DNA from 2 places in the Actinomadura monticuli genome. Region 2 is predicted to be linked to the other one. Evidence: riboswitches for the same ligand, from Rfam matches in the RefSeq annotation. Region 2 holds a riboswitch; the other holds the start of a gene.

Region 1 (9,950 bases), on a different contig from region 2:
GGCGCGGTCGCGGTGCGCGACCGGTGACAGCAGGTGGGACGGCTCGTCCTCGCCGAGCCGGGCGGCCAGGTCGGCGAGCGCGGTCTCCCGGACGGTCACGCCCATGCGGGCCAGCGCGCCGTCCAGGCCGATCTCCCGGACCGCCAGCGACGCCGACCGGACGACCTCCGTCGCGCCGGCGTCCCGCACCAGGCCGGCGACGACGCGGCGCGCCTCGGCCACGTCCGCCGCCCAGTGCACGGTCCCGCCCGCCTCCGTGACGGAGCGTTCCAGCTCCTCCAGGTGGACGTCGAGGTCGCCGAGCGCGGCGTCCCCGATGGCGCGGCCGGCCTCGCGCAGGCCCTCCCAGTCGGCGGGCTCGGCGGTCGCGGCGGCCGTCCGCGCGCGGAGCGCCGCGGTCGCGCCGCGCAGGTTGCGCCGCAGGCCGGTGTCGGCCAGCGCGGGCCGCGCGGCGGCGGCGAACTTCGGCATCGGCAGCGGGACGGGCCCGCCGGGCGGCGCGCCGGTCATGCCGGACCCGTCGCGGCGAGGATCTCGGCCAGGTGCATCGTCCGCACGCCGGCCCGCAGCCGCGACAGCGCCCCGCCGATGTGGGCGAGGCAGGAGTCGTCGACCGCGCACACCACGTCCGCGCCGGTGTCGCGGACGTGCCTGACCTTGTCGGCGACCATCGCGACCGACACGTCGGCGTTCTTCATCGCGAACGCGCCGCCGAACCCGCAGCACTCCCCGGCGGCCGGTAACTCGACCAGGTCGAGGCCCTTCACCGCGCGCAGCAGCCGCAGCGGCCGGTCGCCGATCCCAAGCGTCCGCATCGACTGGCAGGACGGGTGGTAGGTGACCCGGTGCGGGAAGTAGGCGCCGACGTCGGTGACGCCCAGGACGTCCACGAGGAACTCGGTCAGCTCGTAGACGGCGATGCCCTCGGCGGCGCGGGCCAGGCCGGGGTCGCGGGCCGCCCGCGCGATCCTCGGGTAGGCGTCCCGGACGGCGGCCGCGCAGGACGCGGACGGCGCGACCACGACGTCGCCGCCCTCGAACGCCGCGGTGTAGGCGCGGGCCAGGTCGGCGGCCTCGCGGTGGTAGCCGGCCGTCCAGTGGATCTGGCCGCAGCACGTCTGGCCTGGTGGGAATACCACCTCGTGGCCAAGGCGTTCCAATAGGACGGTCACGGCCTTCCCCGTGTCGGGGAACAGCGCGTCATCGAAGCACGCGACGGACAACGCGACCCGCATCGGCCTCACTCCCCCTACGCCGTGACGGCGTTCCCCGCCCGACATCGTAAGGGGTTACGCGCCCCCGGCGTGTCGTTCTCCGTCCGTCGCCGCGCGGGAGGGACCCTGTGCCTGGCACCTCGGGGTGAGGATGATCACACCGTTCCGGTACTGCGGTACCAACGGACAACCGTCCCAACGGGCTATAGCCGATGGGGGCGAACCACTTCACACTGGGGTGCGTCAATTAAGGAAAGCACCCACGACCCGACCAGTAGTTGAGACCGGAGGCACACGATGTGCCCGCACCAGCCGCCCTGTCCCTCGCACGACGCACCCGACCGCGACGCCGCCCGGACGCTGGCCGCCCACCCCGAGCAGGGGTGGAGCCTGCTGTGCAACGGTGTCGTGCTCTTCGAGGACACCGGTGAGCTGCTGCCCGACGGGGGAGTCATCGCGCCGCACCGGCCGACGGACCTGCAGGCGCCGTCCGCCGCTTGAGCGGTCTCCACGGGGGACTAGTTCAAACGGGTGATCACCTCGGGGGCAACGCCCACCACTGCCCTTGACCTCTGGGCCCGCCCGGGCCCAGAGGGACCTACTCCAGGCCCGTCCGCACCGGACGGGCCGTCCTTCTGCCAGGGGCCGTCCACTTCTTGAGCCACGGCTCCACCGCCCGGCCGACCGCTGCGGGGTCCTTCCCCAGATCGTGCCGCTCCCCCGGCAGCACCGCCACGTGCGCCGCGTCCGCCGCGTCCGGCACGCCGAACGGGTCGCGATCGCCGTTGACGACCAGGACCTCCGCGCCGGCCCCGCGCAGCTCGTCCACCCGTGTCTTCTCCGGCCTGCCGGGCGGGTGCAGCGGGAACGCCAGGGCCACCACGCCCACCGCCCCGGCCGCCCGTGCCGTGCGGCACGCCACCCGGGCGCCGTTGCTCCGGCCGCCCTGGACGAGCGGGGCGCCCGCGAACCTCCCCCGCAGGCCCCCGACGATCTCCAGCCACGCCTCGTCCTGCTTGACGGGCGAGCCGGGCGCCCGGCGGCCCGCGTACCGGAACGGCTGGGTGACCCGCGCGACGGCGCCGCCGAGCCCGAGCGCCGCCTCCCGGACGGCGAGCAGGTCGGGCGCGTCCACGCCCCCGTTCGACCCATGCGTCAGGACCAGCAGGAACGCCGGGTCGTCCACCGCGTCGAGGGTCACCTCGCCGGGCCCGTGCGCCGTCACGACCTCCATGCGCTCACCGTAGCCGCACCGTCCGGCGATCTTTGCGGCAGACTGGCCGCATGGAGAAGATGACCGACGCCGAGTGGCGCGCGTTCGTCATGGAGGGCACCCGCACCGGCAAGGCCGGCGTCACCCGCAAGGACGGGACGCCGCACGTCACGCCGATCTGGTTCGTCCTCGACGGCGACGACCTCCTGTTCAACACGGCGCGCGACTCGGTCAAGGGCCGCGCCCTCGCCCGCGACCCGCGCGTCTCCGTCTGCGTGGACGACCAGGTCCCGCCGTTCTCGTACGTGCAGATCCAGGCGGAGGCCGCCCTCATCGACGACCTGGACGAGATGCGCCGCTGGGCCGCCGCCATCGGCGGCCGCTACATGGGCGCCGCGCGGGCCGAGGAGTTCGGGGCGCGCAACGCCGTCCCCACCGAGTACCTCGTCCGCGCCCGCGTCACCAGGGTGATCGCGGAACGCGGCATCGCCGACTAGCCCTCCGGCCAGTTCGCCACGGTCGTGCCCATCGCCAGGCGGAGCCGCTCGGCGAAGCTCTCGTGCAGCAGCGGGCCCCACGGGTAGCCGCTCGGGACCCGCACCGCGCCGCCGAGCACCTCGTGGGCCTCGTCCCCCCGCCGCTCGGCGTACCGGACGGCGAGCAGCGCGTACATGTGGTCGAGGGCGCCGAACGCCTCGCCGGCCAGCGCGGGGAGCGTCCCGTCCGACACGGCCTGCTCGACGACCGGCTCCCACCACAGGTCGGCCTCGCCGTCCTCCTCGCCGAAGTCGCGGCGCAGCCTCGCCCGCACCTGCGGCGCGATGCCCGGGTCGGCCAGCCCGCGCCGCCACACCTCGCCCGCCTCGGCGCCGCGCCCGCGCAGCGGCAGCGTCCGCGCCAGCAACTCGGTGGCCAGCGGGCCGGCCTCGGGGTCGGACGGCTCCTCCGCGAGCGCCGCGCCGAACGCGCCGATCGCCTGGTCGAGGTAGGAGATGCCGAGCGCGACGGCGAGCCGCGCGTACGCGTACGGCGCCGCCTCGCGGTCGATGAGCCGGAGCCCGGCGGTCAGGATCCGCTGGGCGCGCGCCGGGTCGGCGCGCTCCAGGAGCCGCTGCGCCAGGTCGTGCGCGGCGAGCGGCCCGTACTCGGCGTCCCCCGTCCCGACCGCCGCCTCCCAGTGGTCCCGGGCCGTGTCGAAGTCGCCGGCGTCGTCGGCGATCCGGGCCAGGGCCAGGTGGGCGGGCGGCAGGTAGGCGGGGTTGCCGAAGTCGACCACCGCGCCCCAGGCGGGCGCCGCGTCCGCGGGCTCGCCGGCCCGCTCGTGCGTGAGCGCCAGGTGGTAGGCGGCGCGCGGGCCGTACTCGGGGTCGGCGGTGGCGATCGCGACCTGGTCGGCCTCCCTCGCCCGCTCCACCTCCCCCGCGTCGTCGAGGACGACGGCGAGCCCGAGCGCGGCCTGCGCCCGGCAGGGCGTCTCGCCCATGGCGAGCACCTTCTCGAACAGCAGCGCCGCCTGCCCGGCCGCACCGCTCTCGGCGAGGCCGCGGGCCTCCTCGCACATCCGCGCCGGGTCGGACGTCTCGTCCGGCAACTCGCTCATCGGCCTCTGCCCTCTGGGGGTTTCTGAAGTCGGCACAGAGACTAGCGACCCGGCCGCGCCGCGTCCCGCGACGACACCCCGAAACCCCCACCAAGATCACTAATTGCGGGCGTTCCGGGGAGCCGGGCGGGCTCAGTCCTCGAAGGCCTCCGGGGGCGGGCAGGAGCAGACCAGGTTGCGGTCGCCGTACGCCTGGTCGATGCGGCGGACGGGCGGCCAGTACTTGTTCTCGCGCAGGGACGGGACGGGGTAGGCGGCCTCTTCGCGGCTGTAGGCGTGCTTCCAGTCGTCGGAGACCATGCTCGCGGCCGTGTGCGGGGCGTTCTTCAGCGGGTTGTCCTCGCGGTCGTAGCCGCCGTCGGCGACGCGCTGGATCTCCCGGCGGATCTCGATCATCGCGTCGCAGAAGCGGTCCAGCTCGGCCAGGTCCTCGGACTCGGTCGGCTCGATCATCAGGGTCCCGGCCACCGGGAAGGACAGGGTCGGGGCGTGGAAGCCGTAGTCGATGAGGCGCTTGGCGACGTCCTCCGCGGTGATCCCCGTCTCCTTGGTGATCTTGCGGAGGTCGGCGATGCACTCGTGCGCGACCAGGCCGTTCCGGCCGGTGTAGAGGATCGGGTAGTGCGGGCCGAGCCGGGCGGCGAGGTAGTTCGCGCCGATGATCGCGCTCTCGGTGGCGGCGCGCAGGCCGTCCGGTCCCATCATCGCGATGTAGGCCCAGGAGATCGGCAGGATGCCCGCCGAGCCCCACGGGGCGGCGGAGATCGGGCCGACGCCGGTGTCCGGGCCCGCCTCGGCGCGCAGCGGGTGGTTGGGCAGGAACGGGGCGAGGTGCTCGCGGACGCCGATCGGGCCGACGCCGGGGCCGCCGCCGCCGTGCGGGATGCAGAACGTCTTGTGCAGGTTGAGGTGCGAGACGTCCGAGCCGAACTCGCCCGGGCGGGCCAGGCCGACGAGGGCGTTGAGGTTGGCGCCGTCCACGTAGACCTGGCCGCCCGCGTCGTGCACGGCCGCGCACACGTCGGTGATCGTCTCCTCGAAGACGCCGTGCGTCGACGGGTAGGTCACCATGATCGCGGCGAGCCGGTCGCCGTGCTTCGCGATCTTCGCGTGCAGGTCGTCCAGGGCGACGTTGCCGCCCTCGTCGCACTTCACGACGACGACCCGCATCCCCGCCATGACGGCGCTGGCGGCGTTCGTGCCGTGCGCGGAGGAGGGGATCAGGCAGACGTCGCGGTGCGCCTCGCCGCGGGAGGCGTGGTAGCCGCGGATGGCGAGCAGGCCGGCCAGCTCGCCCTGCGAGCCCGCGTTCGGCTGGACGGAGACCTTCGCGTACCCGGTGATCTCGGCGAGCGCGGCCTCCAGCTCGCCGATCAGCTCGACGTACCCGGCGGCCTGGTCGACCGGGGCGAACGGGTGCAGGTCCGCGAACTGCGGCCAGGTGACCGGCTCCATCTCGGCGGTGGCGTTCAGCTTCATCGTGCAGGAGCCGAGCGGGATCATGGAGCGGTCGAGCGCGATGTCCTTGTCCTGGAGGCGGCGCAGGTAGCGCAGCATCGCGGTCTCCGAGCGGTGCGCGTGGAAGACCGGGTGGGTCAGGTAGGGGCTCTCGCGGCGCAGCGCGTCCGGGATCGCCTCCTCGGCGCCGTCGGCGGCCGCCGCGCCGAACGCCGCGAGGACGGCGGCGACGTGCCCGGGCAGCGTGGTCTCGTCGCAGGCGATCCCGACCCGGTCGGGGCCGTCCGGGCGCAGGTTGATCCCGCGCTCGCGGGCGGCGGCGACGACCTCGGCGGCGCGGCCGGGCACACGGGCGAGGACGGTGTCGAAGAACGAGCCGTGCACGACCTCGACGCCGGCGGCGCGCAGCCCCGCGGCGATCTCGGCGGCGCGGCGGTGCGCGCGCTGCGCGATCGCGGCCAGGCCCTCGGGGCCGTGGTAGACCGCGTACATGCTCGCCATCACGGCGAGGAGCACCTGGGCCGTGCAGATGTTGCTGGTGGCCTTCTCGCGGCGGATGTGCTGCTCGCGGGTCTGCAGCGCCAGCCGGTAGGCGGTGGCGCCGTCCGCGTCGACGGACACGCCGACGAGGCGCCCGGGAAGCTGCCGCTGGATGCCCTCGCCGACCGCCATGTAGCCGGCGTGCGGGCCGCCGAACCCGTAGGGGACGCCGAACCGCTGCGCGGACCCGACGGCGATGTCGGCGCCGGACTCGCCCGGCGGGCGCAGCAGCGTCAGCGCGAGCAGGTCGGCGGCCACGACCGCCTTGGCGCCGCGCTCGTGCGCCTGCGCGATGACCGGCTCCAGGTCGCGGACGGCCCCGGACGCGCCCGGGTACTGCAGCAGCACGCCGAAGAAGTCGCCGTCCGGCAGTCCGGCGGACAGGTCGGCGGTGACCACCTCGATGCCGAGCGGGATCGCGCGGGTCCGGACGACCTCGATCGTCTGCGGGAGGGCGTCGGCGTCGACCAGGAACGTGCCCGGCTCCTTGCGCTTGGACACGCGGTGGGCGAGGGCCATCGCCTCGGCGGCGGCGGTCCCCTCGTCCAGCATGGACGCGTTGGCGACGGGCAGCCCCGTCAGGTCGGCGACCACCGTCTGGAAGTTGAGCAGGGCCTCCAGGCGGCCCTGCGAGATCTCCGGCTGGTAGGGCGTGTAGGCGGTGTACCAGCCGGGGTTCTCCAGGACGTTCCGCAGGATCACGCCCGGCGTGACCGTCCCGTGGTAGCCGAGCCCGATCATGGACGTCAGCACGGTGTTGCGGGACGCCAGTTCGCGGAGCCGGTCCAGCGCGGCGGTCTCGCTCAGCGCGGGCGGCAGGTCCAGGGAGCGGGCCGTGCGGATCGCGGCGGGGACCGCGGCGTCGACCAGCGCCTCCGCGCCGGAGTAGCCGATGGCGGCCAGCATCCGGGCCTGGTCGTCCGGGCCCGGGCCGATGTGCCGGTCGGCGAACGCGGAGCGCGGATGCTGCGGCGCGGCCACGGGGGCGAAGAACTGGGCGGTCATGGAGAGCCTCCTGGCAGCTGCGGTCGCTCAGGTCCGCCGCCGGCACGGGCCGGCGGCGCGTCTCCCCCTCTGTCATCGGCACCTGAGAGCTTCACCCGCGCGGCGGGGTTTCCCCTTCGGTGAGCCGCCGCCCCCCGAGTGCGGGGACCGGCGCCTGCTTTCCAGAGGTGCCTCGCCCGAGCGGTCCTTTTGCCTGAGAGGTTCCGGGGAGGTTGCCCCTTCGGCGTCCCACGCTGGCGGCGTGGGATCTCTCCCGCCCAGGGTCGACGGCATGTCCTGGACGAAACCCTACCCAATGACCCGCCCGGTCGATCGTCCCGGCCCCCGCCGCCGGGAGCGGACACGGGGGCGTCCTTCCGGCGCCGGAACCGTACCGGCCGGTACGATGTGCTCACTCACCTGGGACAAGACGGACCTCGGGCCATGGGGGCGGAGATGGGGCTGCGAGGTGCGCGCGCGACGGGCCGGATGCCGGGACGGCACTCGACGGCGCGCGACCGGTTCTGGGACGCTGATCACGATGACGGATGGCCGGGGCGGCGGTACCGCGTGACACGGACCCACGACGGCGCGGCGCGCCCGCGGCACGGCGCCACCGCCGCCGGGGTGCCCGTCGACGAGCCCGCCCAGCCGGACCGGATCCGCCGGCCGTCCGACGCGATCAGGTTCGCGGCGTCGCTGGTGGGGCTGGCCGCGGTGATGCTGCTGGTGTCGATCGCGCAGCAGACCACGCACGGGCTGCAGACCGACATCGTGCAGGGCACCGCGCACGCGCCCCGGCTGCTGCTGACGCTGGCGACGCTCGTGTCGAGCTTCGGGGTGCTGGCGGTGCCGATCGCGTTCGCCGTCGAGCGGCTGTTCCACAAGGACGGCACCCGGGTCGCGATCGCGCTGCTGGCCGCCGTGATCGCGTTCGGCGTCACGGTGGGGCTGGACGACCTGGTGGTGCGGGCGGCGCCCGGCGGCGTCCTGGACTCGCTGATCTGGGGCGGCACCGAGACGGCGCCCGTGCACACCGACATCGCCCCGGTGATCGCGTTCGTCAGCGCGGTCGGGATGGCGGGGCGCTCCCGCTGGCAGGCCGCGACCTGGACCATGATCGGGCTGGCGGCGCTGACCGGGCTCACCGCGTCCTACGCCTCGGTCGCCGCGCTCGCGGCCACCTACTTCCTCGGCCGCGCCATCGGCCACGGCACCCTGTACGCCGTCGGGACGCCGAACCCGCGGCCGACGGGGGCGGCGGTCGTCGCGGCCCTGGAGCGGCTCGGGCCGCGGCCCGTGCGGGGCGCGCGGCTGGACGACCCCGCCGACGACGCCGAGGCCGGCCGCCGCTACGGCGTCGTCCTCGCCGGGCGTCCCGCGGGCGGCCGGGTCCCCGCCGGGCGGGGCGCGCACGGCGACTGGGACCTGGAGATCCGCGTCCTGGACCGCGACCAGCAGACCGCCGGGCTCCTCTACCGGATCTGGCGGCTGCTGCGGCTGCGCGCCACCACGACCGGGCGGACGCTGCGGTCGCTGCGCCGGTCCCTGGAGCAGGAGTCGCTGATGGCGTACGCGGTGGACGCGGCGGGCGTCCGGACGCCGCGGCTCACCGGAACCTGCGAGGTCGGCACGGAGGCGGCGCTGCTGGCCTACGAGCACGTGCCGGGGCGGCGGCTCGGCGACGTGCCCGCCGCGGAGATCACCGACGAGCTGCTGACCGACGTGTGGCGGCAGTTCCGGGCGATGCAGGGCGGCCGGCTCGCGCACCGCCGGCTGCAGGAGGACGCGCTGCTGATCGGCGAGGACGGCCTCCCCTACGTCACCGACCTGCACGCCGGGGAGACCGCGGCGGGCGACCTGGCGCTGCGCCTCGACCTCGCGCAGCTCCTCACCACGCTGGCGCTGCGGACCGGGCCCGAGCGGGCGGTGCGGACCGCCGCGTCCGTGCTGGGCGAGGAGGCGCTGGGCGGCGCGGTGCCGCTGCTGCAGCGGGTGGCGCTGTCCCGGGCGACGCGGCAGGCGCTGCGGCGCGACCGGGACCTGCTGACCCGCATCCGGGAGCAGATCGTCCAGCTGAAGCCGGAGACCGAGGCGGCGCCGGCCAGGCTGGAGCGCTTCCGCCCCCGGACGATCTTCAGCGTGGTGGCGCTGTCGGTCGCCGCGTACATCGTCATCCCGCAGGTGACCAGCCTGGACGTCGGCTACCTGGCGGCCACGGCGAGCTGGCACTGGGTCGTCGCCGCCCTCGGCGCGGCGGCGCTGACCTACGTCGCGGCCGCGCTCATGCTGATGGGGTTCGTCCCGGAGCGGCTGCCGCTGCGGCGGACGGTCCTGGTGCAGGTCGCCGCGTCGTTCGTGAAGCTGGTGGCGCCTGCGGCGGTCGGCGGCGTCGCCGTCAACACCCGCTACCTGCAGCGCTCGGGGGTGCGGCCCACCCTGGCGGTGGCGAGCGTCGGCGCGTCGCAGCTGGTCGGGATGGTCACGCACATCCTGCTGCTGGTGCTGTTCGGGTTCCTCACCGGCTCCACGGCGAAGGCGACGCAGGACCTGGCGCCGTCCCGCACCATCGTCATCGCGGTGCTCGCGCTCGGGCTGGTGGCCGGTCTGGCGCTGACGGTCCCCCGCGTCCGGCGTGTCGTCGCCTCGCGCCTGAAGAGCATGTTCTCCGGCGTGGTGCCCCGCCTGGTGGACGTCCTCCAGTCGCCGAAGAAGCTGTGCACAGGCATGGGCGGCACGCTGCTGCTGACGCTGGCGTTCGTCCTGTGCCTGGACGCGTCGATCCGCGCGTTCGGCGGCTCGCTGCCGTGGACGACGGTGGTGCTCGTGTTCCTCACGGCGAACGCGGTGGGGTCGGCGGCGCCCACCCCGGGCGGTCTCGGCGCGGTCGAGGGAGCGCTGACGCTCGCGCTGACGATCTCGGGCCTGTCCGCGGAGACGG
Region 2 (9,950 bases):
CGAAGACCAGGTTGACCACCAGGGACGCCACGTAGACGCGGGTCAGGATGCCGGTGCCGGGGTCGGGCGCGATGCCCTCGTAGCCGAGCGGGCGGATGCCGAGCAGCAGCAGCCCCGTCACCGCGATCGCCACGAACACGGCGTCGACGGACGCGCGGCCCTTCTCCGTCCAGTACACGTCGCTGAGGTGCAGGATCAGCGCGAACTCGTCCAGGACGAGGGCGGAGCCCATGCCGAACACGACGGCGGCCGACACGTTGAGGCCGGTGTAGGCGTCCGGGACGGCGAGGCTTCCGATGCCGCCCGCCAGCATCAGCACCACGCCGAACACGACGTGGTGGATGTGCAGGTCGCCGGCGGTCACGTTGCGGAACCACCAGCGCGCGTCCGACCGGATCAGCCGGACGTTCACCCGCGTCAGCACGAATGTGATCAGGAACGCGACGAAGAACCCGAGCAGCGGAAGCCGCCCGGTCGCCACGATCCGCTCGTCGAACATCTCGATCATCTGCCCCCCGCTGCCTCCATGATGCACCGTGACATGCGCGGATATCGTGGGACCCCTGCCGACCGGCGACGATCGAGGAGGGTACGCCGTGAGCCGCACCGTGGACCGCTGCGATCCCGGCTACCGGGCCTGGACCGCCGAGGCGATCCGGCTGGTCGACGCCGACGCCAACCGCAGCGCCGACACGCACCTGCACGTGTTCCCGCTGCCGCCGGAGTGGGGCATCGACCTGTACCTGAAGGACGAGTCCGTCCACCCCACCGGTTCCCTGAAACACCGGCTCGCCCGGTCACTGTTCCTGTACGGGCTCGCGAACGGCTGGATCCGGCGGGACACGACGATCATCGAGGCGTCCAGCGGGTCGACGGCCGTGTCCGAGGCGTACTTCGCGCGGCTGCTCGGCCTGCCGTTCATCGCGGTGATGCCCGCCTCGACCAGCCCGGAGAAGATCCAGCTGATCGAGTTCCACGGCGGCCGGTGCCATCTGGTGGACGAGCCGTCCGCCATCTACGACGAGTCGCGGCGGCTCGCGGCCGAGTGCGGCGGGCACTTCATGGACCAGTTCACCTACGCCGAGCGCGCCACCGACTGGCGCGGCAACAACAACATCGCCGAGTCGATCTTCGATCAGATGCGGCTGGAGCGGTTCCCGGAGCCGTCCTGGATCGTGGTCGGCGCGGGCACCGGCGGGACGTCCGCGACGATCGGCCGGTACGCCCGCTACCAGCGGTTCCAGACGCGGCTCGCGGTCGTCGACCCGGAGGGCTCGGCGTTCCACGGCTCCTACGCCGACGGCGACCCGGAGCGGACGGCGGCCGGCTCGCGGATCGAGGGCATCGGCCGGCCCCGCGTCGAGCCGTCGTTCCTGCCGACGGTGATCGACCGGATGATCCGGGTGCCGGACGCGGCGTCAGTCGCCGCGATGCGCTGGACGGCGCAGGTCAGCGGCCGGAGCGTCGGCGGCTCGACCGGCACCAACATGTGGGGCGCGGCGGAGCTGATCGCGCAGATGCGCGAGCGCGGCGAGCGCGGCAGCGTCGTCACGCTGATCTGCGACGGCGGCGAGCGCTACGCGGGCACCTACGGGTCGGACGCGTGGCTCGCCGAGCAGGGCCTCGACATCGCGCCCTACCTGACCGCGCTGAACGGCTTCCTGAAGACGGGCGAGATGCCCGCTATCCCGTGACGGTGACGGGGTTCACGAGGTCGGCGTAGATCAGCAGGCCGCCCATGACGATCAGCACGACCGCCATCACGTACGTCACCGGGAGCGCCTTGGCGACGTCCACGTACCCGGGGTCGGGACGGCGGAAGATCTTCGCGAACGCCTTCTTGACCGCCTCCAGCAGCGCGCCCGCGATGTGGCCGCCGTCCAGCGGCAGCAGCGGGACGAGGTTGAACAGCCCGACCGCGAGGTTCAGCGAGCCGAGCAGCATCACGAAGAACGAGACCTTCTGCGCGGCGGTGTAGTCGCTGGACGCGGCGACCTCGCCGCCGATCCGGCTGACGCCGACGACGCCGACCGGGCCGTTCGGGTCGCGCTTCTCGTCGCCGAACGCCGCGTTCCAGACGCCGACCATCTTCTGCGGCATCCGCACCAGCGCCCCGGCGGTGCGCGCGGTCAGGTCGCCCATCGTGCTCGCGACCGCGCCCGGCCCCTGCCGCTCCATCGCCTGGATCGGCGTGATGCCGAGGAAGCCCACGTTCACGATCTTGTCGGGGTCGTCGAGGTCGTGCATCTGGTTGCGGATGATCGGGACGTTCAGCCGCACGTCCTGCCCGCCGCGCTGGACGGTCATCGGGACGGTCTTCCCGCCGTTGTCGCGGATCAGCACCCGCAGCTTCTCGTAGTCGCCGTCGATCTTCGTGCCGCCGAACGACACGATCCGGTCGCCCGCCTTGAGCCCGGCCTGCGCGGCGGGCGTCGGCGCCGCGTTCGCCGGGCACTGCGTCGTCTGCGACTGGCTCGCGGGCACCATGCACGGGAGGACCTCGCCGATCACCGGCTGGGACTGCTTGGTCCCGATGCCCATCAGCAGGATCGCGAAGAACATCACCGAGAGCAGCAGGTTCATCGCGGGCCCGCCGAACATGATGAGCAGCTTCTGCCACCACTTCTTGGCGTAGAAGACGCGGTCCTCGTCGCCGGGGCGGATCTCCTCCAGCGCGGCGCCGCGCGCCGACTCGATGAGGCCCTGCCACGGCCCGGTGCTGACCTGCCGGACCTGACCGGGGGCGTCGCCCTTGCGCGGCGGCAGCATCCCGATCATCCGGATGTAGCCGCCGAGCGGGATCCACTTGACGCCGTACTCGGTCTCGCCCTTGCGCCGGGACCACATCGTCGGCCCGAAACCGACCATGAACTGGGTCGTCCGCACCTTGAACAGCTTGGCGAACGAGAAGTGGCCGAGCTCGTGGAGCGCGATGGACACCAGCAGGCCGAAGAACAGGATCAGCATTCCTGCCAGGTAGACCATCCCGCTTGCCCTTCACGTCGCGCCCCCGCGCTCACCGCGGGTGATCTCCGGTAACCAACCAAAGAGTACGTGATCCGCCCGCATTCGGTTGAAGCCCGCAAGGAATCCCCGCAGCGCCCGCGGGCCGCCCCGCTTTGAGGTGGGCTGCTAAGGCGCGGCGCGGGCATTCACCCGCCGTTGACTATCCGCGCGGCGGGCCACATGCGCATCATGGGCCGTTCTCACCCCGTCATTGGAGGTACTCACCTTGAAGCGCGGACTTGTAGCGATGCTGGCCTTGACGCTCGCGCTCGGCGGATGCGGCGGCTCCGATGACGGCGGCACGGACTCGGGCGGGTCGGCGCCCTCCTCGCCGGGGGCCTCGGCGCCGTCCGGCACCTCGACCGCGAAGGGGATCACCGGCACGCCGACGCCGCCCGCGGAGTCGAAGGTGACCAAGAAGTTCAACGACTGCATGACCGACCAGGGCGTGCGGCTGCCGAGCCCGAACCCGTCGACGACGCCCGCCAAGAAGGACCTGGAGAAGATGAAGGCGGCGCTGAAGACGTGCATGCGGAAGCTGCAGCCGCCGGCGTCCTCCAACCCCGGGTGACGGCGGGTGGTCGGCGGGCAGGGGCGCTGCTAGATTGGCGGTTCAGCCGTTGATCCCGTGCGGGAGAGTCCCACGCAGCCGGTGTGGGACGCCGAAGGAGCAACTCCTCCCCGGAACCTCTCAGGCCCACGGACCGCACGGACCAGGCGACCTCTGGAAAGCGGGGACCCGGGTCCCCCGCCGAAGGTGAAAGCCCGCCCGGCAGGCGGGTGAAGCTCTCAGGCGCAGATGACAGAGGGGGAGGCACCGAGACGCCCGGTGCGCGAGTGGGACGATGGACCACATGCGCCCGTGACGAAGGAGCCGAACCCATGTCCGCCGATCCGAAGACCACCCCGCTGCACGACGTCCACCGGGACCTCGGCGCGAACATCGTCGACTTCGCCGGGTACCTGATGCCGCTGCGCTACAAGAGCGAGACGGCCGAGCACGAGGCCGTCCGCACCGGCGCCGGGCTGTTCGACCTGTCGCACATGGGGGAGATCTTCCTCTCCGGGCCCGGCGCGGGCGCCGCGCTGGACTACGCGCTGGTCGGGAACCTGTCGCCGATGCCGGTCGGCAAGGCCCGCTACACCATGATCTGCGGGCAGGACGGCGGCGTCCTCGACGACCTGATCGTCTACCGGCTCGCTGACGAGACGTGGATGGTGGTCGCGAACGCCGCCAACGCGGCCGTCGTCCGGGACGCGCTGACCGAGCGGGCCGCCGGCTTCGAGGCGGCCGTCGACGACCGGTCGGACGCGTACGCGCTGATCGCCCTCCAGGGCCCGCGCTCGCAGGAGATCCTGGAAGGGTTCACCGACGCCCCGGTGGCCGGCCTCAAGTACTACGCGATCCTCGCCGGGCGGGTCGCGGGCGCCGACGCGCTGGTCGCCCGCACCGGGTACACCGGCGAGGACGGTTTCGAGCTGTTCGTGGACGCCTCCGACGCCGTCCCGCTGTGGCGGGCGCTCGCCGCGGTGGACGGGGTCGTCCCCGCGGGCCTCGCGGCGCGCGACTCGCTGCGCCTCGAAGCGGGCATGCCGCTGTACGGCAACGAGCTGACCGCCGAGACGACGCCGTTCGAGGCGGGCCTCGGCCGCGTCGTGAAGCTGGACAAGCCGGGTGACTTCGTGGGCAGGACGGCCCTGGCGGCGCAGGCGCAGACCCCGCCGGGCCGTAGGCTCGTGGGACTGGTCGCGCGCGGGCGTCGCGCGCCCCGGAAGGGGTACCAGGTCGTCACGTCCGGCGGCACGCCGTGCGGGGTCGTGACGAGCGGCGCCCCGTCGCCCACACTGGGCAGGCCGATCGCCCTGGCCTACCTCGACAGCGGCGTCGAGGAGACGGACCTGGCCGTGGACGTCCGCGGCCGGCACGAGCCGGTGGACGTGGTCGGACTGCCGTTCTACAAGCGGTCCTAAAGAGCCCTAAGAGAAGGTTGTCCGGGGGTGTGGGGGTCGGCCCCCACCATCAATGAGAAGTTGTCGGGGGTGTGGGGGTCGGCCCGGCCCCCGCCATGACAGGAGAGAGAATCGTGAGCGTTCCGGAGCAGCTCCGCTACAGCGAAGAGCACGAGTGGGTGTCCGGCCTCGGCGGTGAGGACGGCATCGTCACCGTCGGCATCACCGCGCACGCCGCCGACGCGCTCGGCGAGATCGTCTACCTCGAGCTGCAGCCCTCGGAGGGCGACGCCGTCGAGGCGGGCGAGCCCTGCGGGGAGGTCGAGTCCACCAAGTCCGTCAGCGACCTCTACTCCCCCGTGAGCGGCGAGATCACCGCGATCAACGCCGCCGTGGTGGACGAGCCGAAGGTCATCAACGACGACCCGTACGGGGAGGGCTGGATCTTCAAGGTGCGGATCTCCGACGAGCCGGGCGACCTGCTCGACTCGGCGGCCTACGCGAAGCTGATCGAGGAAGCATGAGCCTCTACGACTCCCTCGCGACGGCCGATCCGGAGGTCGCCGAGGCCGTCGCCGCGGAGCTGCGCCGCCAGCAGACCACGCTGGAGATGATCGCGTCGGAGAACTTCGCGCCCGTCTCGGTGCTGGAGGCGCAGGGCTCCGTCCTGACCAACAAGTACGCCGAGGGCTACCCCGGCAAGCGCTACTACGGCGGCTGCGAGTACGTCGACGTCACCGAGCAGCTCGCCATCGACCGGGCCAAGTCGCTGTTCGGCGCCGAGCACGCGAACGTCCAGCCGCACAGCGGCGCGCAGGCCAACACGGCGGTGTACTTCGCGCTGCTGCAGCCCGGCGACACGATCCTCGGGCTCGACCTCGCGCACGGCGGCCACCTCACCCACGGGATGCGGCTGAACTACTCGGGCAAGACGCTGAACGTGGTGCCGTACCACGTCCGCGCCGAGGACGGCCTGGTCGACATGGACGAGGTGGCCGCGCTCGCGGCCGAGCACCGGCCCAAGATGATCGTGGCGGGCTGGTCGGCGTACCCGCGGCAGCTCGACTTCCCGGCGTTCCGCGAGATCGCCGACTCGGTCGGGGCGCTGCTCATGGTCGACATGGCGCACTTCGCCGGGCTCGTCGCGGCGGGGCTGCACCCGTCGCCCGTCCCGCACGCCGACATCGTCACGACGACCACGCACAAGACGCTCGGCGGCCCGCGCGGCGGCCTGATCCTCGCCCGCGAGGAGTACGGCAAGAAGATCAACTCGGCGGTGTTCCCCGGCATGCAGGGCGGGCCGCTGGAGCATGTGATCGCCGCCAAGGCCGTCGCCCTCAAGATCGCCGCGTCGGAGGAGTTCAGGGCCCGGCAGGCGGCCACCGTCGAGGGCGCGAAGCTGCTCGCCGAGCGCCTCCTCGCCGAGGACTGCGCCAAGGCCGGCGTGAAGGTCCTCACCGGCGGGACGGACGTCCACCTCGTCCTGGTCGACCTCGTCGACTCCGAGCTCACCGGACGCGACGCCGAGGACCGCCTGCACGACATCGGCATCACGGTGAACCGCAACGCGGTGCCGAACGACCCGCGCCCGCCGATGGTGACGTCCGGCCTGCGGATCGGCACCCCGGCCCTCGCCACCCGCGGCTTCACCGCCGCGGACTTCGCCGAGGTCGCCGACATCATCGCGCTGGCCTTGCAGCCGTCCTCCGCGGACCTGGGGTTGGCGGCCCGGGTGCAGGCGCTCGCCGACGAGCACCCCCTGTATCCGAACCTTTGACGTCTCCGCGCCCCCTCCCCCCGTCCGGGGAGGGGGCGCAGCTACAACGAGGTAGCGATGGCCATCAGCGTTTTCGACCTGTTCAAGATCGGCATCGGCCCGTCCTCGTCCCACACCGGGGGCCCGATGGCGGCGGCGCACCGCTTCGCGCGGGGCCTGGAACGCGACGGCCTCCTGGAGAAGACGGCTTCGGTCCGGGTCGTCCTCTACGGTTCGCTCGGCCTCACCGGCAAGGGGCACGGCAGCGACAAGGCCGTCATCCTCGGCCTGGAAGGCGACAAGCCCGAACTGGTCGACGTGGACCGGGTGGACGAACGGCTGGCGTCCATTCGCGGACGCGGGGCCCTGCGGCTCTTCAACGACCACGACATTCCCTTCGTGGTCAACGAGCACCTGCACTTCGAGCGCAAGGAGTCGCTGCCCGGCCATCCCAACGGCATGCGCTTCACCGCCTACGGCGACCCGGGCGAGGAACTGCGCTCGAAGGTCTACTACTCGGTCGGCGGCGGCTTCGTCCTGGACGAGAACGCCGCCGGCGCCGACCGCATCAAGCCGGACGACACCGTCCTCCCCCACCCGTTCGACACGGCCGAGGCGCTCCTCGACCGGTGCCGCGAGACGGGCCTGTCCATCTCCGCGCTGATGCTGGAGAACGAGGAGGCGTTCGGCCGCGGCGCCGGCGAGATCCGCGCGGGCCTGCTCGCGCTCTGGGAGGTGATGCGGGCCTCGGTGACCCGGGGCTGCGCCCGCGAGGGCCTCCTGCCCGGCGGCCTGAAGGTCCGCCGCCGCGCCCCTCAGCTCCACCGGCAGCTCTCGTCCGAGAAGACCTCCGACCCCCTCCACGCCATGGACTGGGTCACCCTCTTCGCGCTGGCCGTCAACGAGGAGAACGCCGCCGGCGGGCGCATCGTCACCGCGCCCACCAACGGCGCCGCCGGGATCGTCCCGGCCGTCCTGCACTACTACGACCGCTTCCTGCCCAGCGACGACGACGGGATCGTCCGGTTCCTGCTGACCGCCGGGGCGATCGGCGTCCTGTTCAAGCAGAACGCCTCCATCTCCGGCGCCGAGGTCGGCTGCCAGGGCGAGGTCGGCTCCGCCTGCTCCATGGCGGCCGCCGGCCTCACCGAGATCCTGGGCGGCACCCCGGAGCAGGTCGAGAACGCCGCCGAGATCGGCATCGAGCACAACCTGGGCCTCACCTGCGACCCGGTCGGCGGCCTGGTCCAGGTGCCGTGCATCGAGCGCAACGCCGTCGGCGCGATCAAGGCCATCAGCGCCGCCCGCATCTCCCTGCGCGGCGACGGCCGCCACTTCGTCACCCTCGACAAGGCCATCAGGACCATGCGCGACACCGGCCGCGACATGCTCGACAAGTACAAGGAGACCTCGCGCGGCGGCCTCGCCGTGAACGTCATCGAATGCTGACGCCCGTCAGAGGGTTTCGGACATCCGCGCGAGGCGGCGGGCGAGGCGGGCGGCGGCCTCGCGCAGTTCGGGAGGGTCGAGGATCTCCGCGTCGAAGCCGAGGCGGGACACGTGGACGGCGAGCCAGTCCAGGTCGTCGCCGCCGGTGACGAGCAGGCACCACCCGCCGCCGTCGTCCTCGACGCGTCCCACCTGGGGCGGCACCAGCTCGCGGACCTGGCCGGGGTCGGCGCGGAGCCGCACGCGGGCCAGGTGCCGGTACGGCGCCCCGGTCACGGCCCGCTGCACGTAGGCGACCGGGTCCGGATGCTCCCTCGGCCGGAAATGCCAGGTGGTCGCCTCGGTCCCGCGCATCCGGTCCAGCCGGAAGGTGCGCCAGTCGCCGCGGTCGACGTCCCAGGCCATCAGGTACCAGCGGCGGGCGGTGGCGACCATCCGCACCGGCTCGACCAGGCGCTCGCGCTCGGCGCCGCCGCGTCCGGCGTACCGGAACCGCACACGGACGGCGTCCCGGCAGGCCCGCGCGAGCGTCACCAGCACCTCCGCGTCGACCTCCACGCCGGGGCCGACGAGGGTGTCGGTCGCGCCGTGCACGGCCCGCACCTCCTCGCGCAGCCGGGGCGGCATGACCTGGTCGAGCTTGGCGAGCGCCCGCAGCGCCGCCTCGCCCGCGCCGGTGACCGTGCCACCGGACGCCATCCGCAGCGACACCGCCGTCGCGATCGCCTCCTCGTCGTCCAGGAGCAGTGGCGGCAGCCGGGTGCCGGCGCCGAGCCGGTAGCCGCCGCCGACGCCCGCCGCCGCGTGGACGGGGTAGCCGAGCGCGCGCAGGCGCTCGACGTCGCGGCGCACCGAGCGGTCGGTGACGGCCAGTTCGGCGGCGAGTTCGGCGGCCGTCCAGGACGACCGGCGCTGCAGCAGTGCCAGGAGCCGCAGCACCCGCTCGGTCGTCCCCTCGACGGTCATGGCGTTCATCGTCGCACGGAACGCGGAACGTATCTGTCCGCTATTTGGGGAAGGGTGGACGGCATGGACTGGAACGCACGGCTGCGGGAGCAGCTCACCTGGCACTGGGACCACCAGCTGCGCGACCGCCTCGCCGGGCTCACCGACGACGAGTACTTCTGGGAGCCGGTGCCCGGCTGCTGGAACGTGCGCCCGCGCGGCACCGGCAGCGCCCCGGTGCGGGCCGGGTCCGGGGCGATGACCATCGACTTCGCGTTCCCGCCGCCCGACCCGGCGCCGTTCACGACGATCGCCTGGCGGCTCGCGCACGTCATCGTCGGCGTGCTCGCGATGCGCAACGCCGCGCACTTCGGCCGCGCGGCCACGGACTACGACTCGTTCGAGTACGCCGCCACCGCCGGCGAGGCGCTGGCCCAGCTGGACGCCGAGTACGCCGCCTGGCTGGACGGCGTCGAGTCCCTCGGCGAGGCCGGACTCGCCCGCCCCTCCGGGCCGGCGGAGGGACCCTACGCCGAGTACCCGCTGGCGGCGCTCGTCCTGCACATCAACCGCGAGATGGTGCACCACCTGGCCGACGTGTGCCTGCTCCGCGACCTCTACCTGCACACTCACCGGGAGGCGAGCTGACATGGCCCGCGACGTACAGATCACCCGCGACGTACAGATCACCTTCGACTGCGCCGACCCCGCCGCCCTGGCCGCGTTCTGGGCCGAGGCCCTCGGCTACCGGCTCCAGGACCCGCCCGGCGGCTTCGCCTCGTGGGACGAGGCCCTCGACGCGATGGGCGTCCCGCCCGAGCGGCGCAACGACGCCTCGGCGGTG

What was found. A riboswitch is a leader RNA that binds a small molecule or an ion and turns the genes downstream of it on or off. The one in region 2 is predicted to bind glycine.
Region 1: another riboswitch for glycine. It lies ahead of gcvP (aminomethyl-transferring glycine dehydrogenase); the one in region 2 lies ahead of gcvT (glycine cleavage system aminomethyltransferase GcvT).

The regions. Positions count from the first base shown of each region.
Region 1 covers NZ_JAXCEI010000021.1:36,689-46,638, forward strand. The annotation lists gene SM611_RS32865 (lactate utilization protein B) at 1-510, opposite strand, end outside; gene SM611_RS32870 ((Fe-S)-binding protein) at 507-1,235, opposite strand; gene SM611_RS32875 (DUF5999 family protein) at 1,512-1,715, shown strand; gene SM611_RS32880 (alpha/beta hydrolase family protein) at 1,813-2,448, opposite strand; gene SM611_RS32885 (PPOX class F420-dependent oxidoreductase) at 2,499-2,924, shown strand; gene SM611_RS32890 (tetratricopeptide repeat protein) at 2,921-4,027, opposite strand; gene gcvP (aminomethyl-transferring glycine dehydrogenase) at 4,160-7,030, opposite strand; glycine riboswitch at 7,090-7,201, opposite strand; glycine riboswitch at 7,202-7,296, opposite strand; gene SM611_RS32900 (lysylphosphatidylglycerol synthase transmembrane domain-containing protein) at 7,580-9,950, shown strand, end outside.
Region 2 covers NZ_JAXCEI010000005.1:497,610-507,559, reverse strand. The annotation lists gene SM611_RS14260 (hypothetical protein) at 1-508, opposite strand, end outside; gene cds1 (L-cysteine desulfhydrase Cds1) at 597-1,694, shown strand; gene SM611_RS14250 (M50 family metallopeptidase) at 1,684-2,985, opposite strand; gene SM611_RS14245 (hypothetical protein) at 3,254-3,577, shown strand; glycine riboswitch at 3,628-3,723, shown strand; glycine riboswitch at 3,728-3,815, shown strand; gene gcvT (glycine cleavage system aminomethyltransferase GcvT) at 3,889-4,977, shown strand; gene gcvH (glycine cleavage system protein GcvH) at 5,091-5,480, shown strand; gene glyA (serine hydroxymethyltransferase) at 5,477-6,733, shown strand; gene SM611_RS14225 (L-serine ammonia-lyase) at 6,791-8,161, shown strand; gene SM611_RS14220 (helix-turn-helix transcriptional regulator) at 8,168-9,127, opposite strand; gene SM611_RS14215 (DinB family protein) at 9,191-9,754, shown strand; gene SM611_RS14210 (VOC family protein) at 9,756-9,950, shown strand, end outside.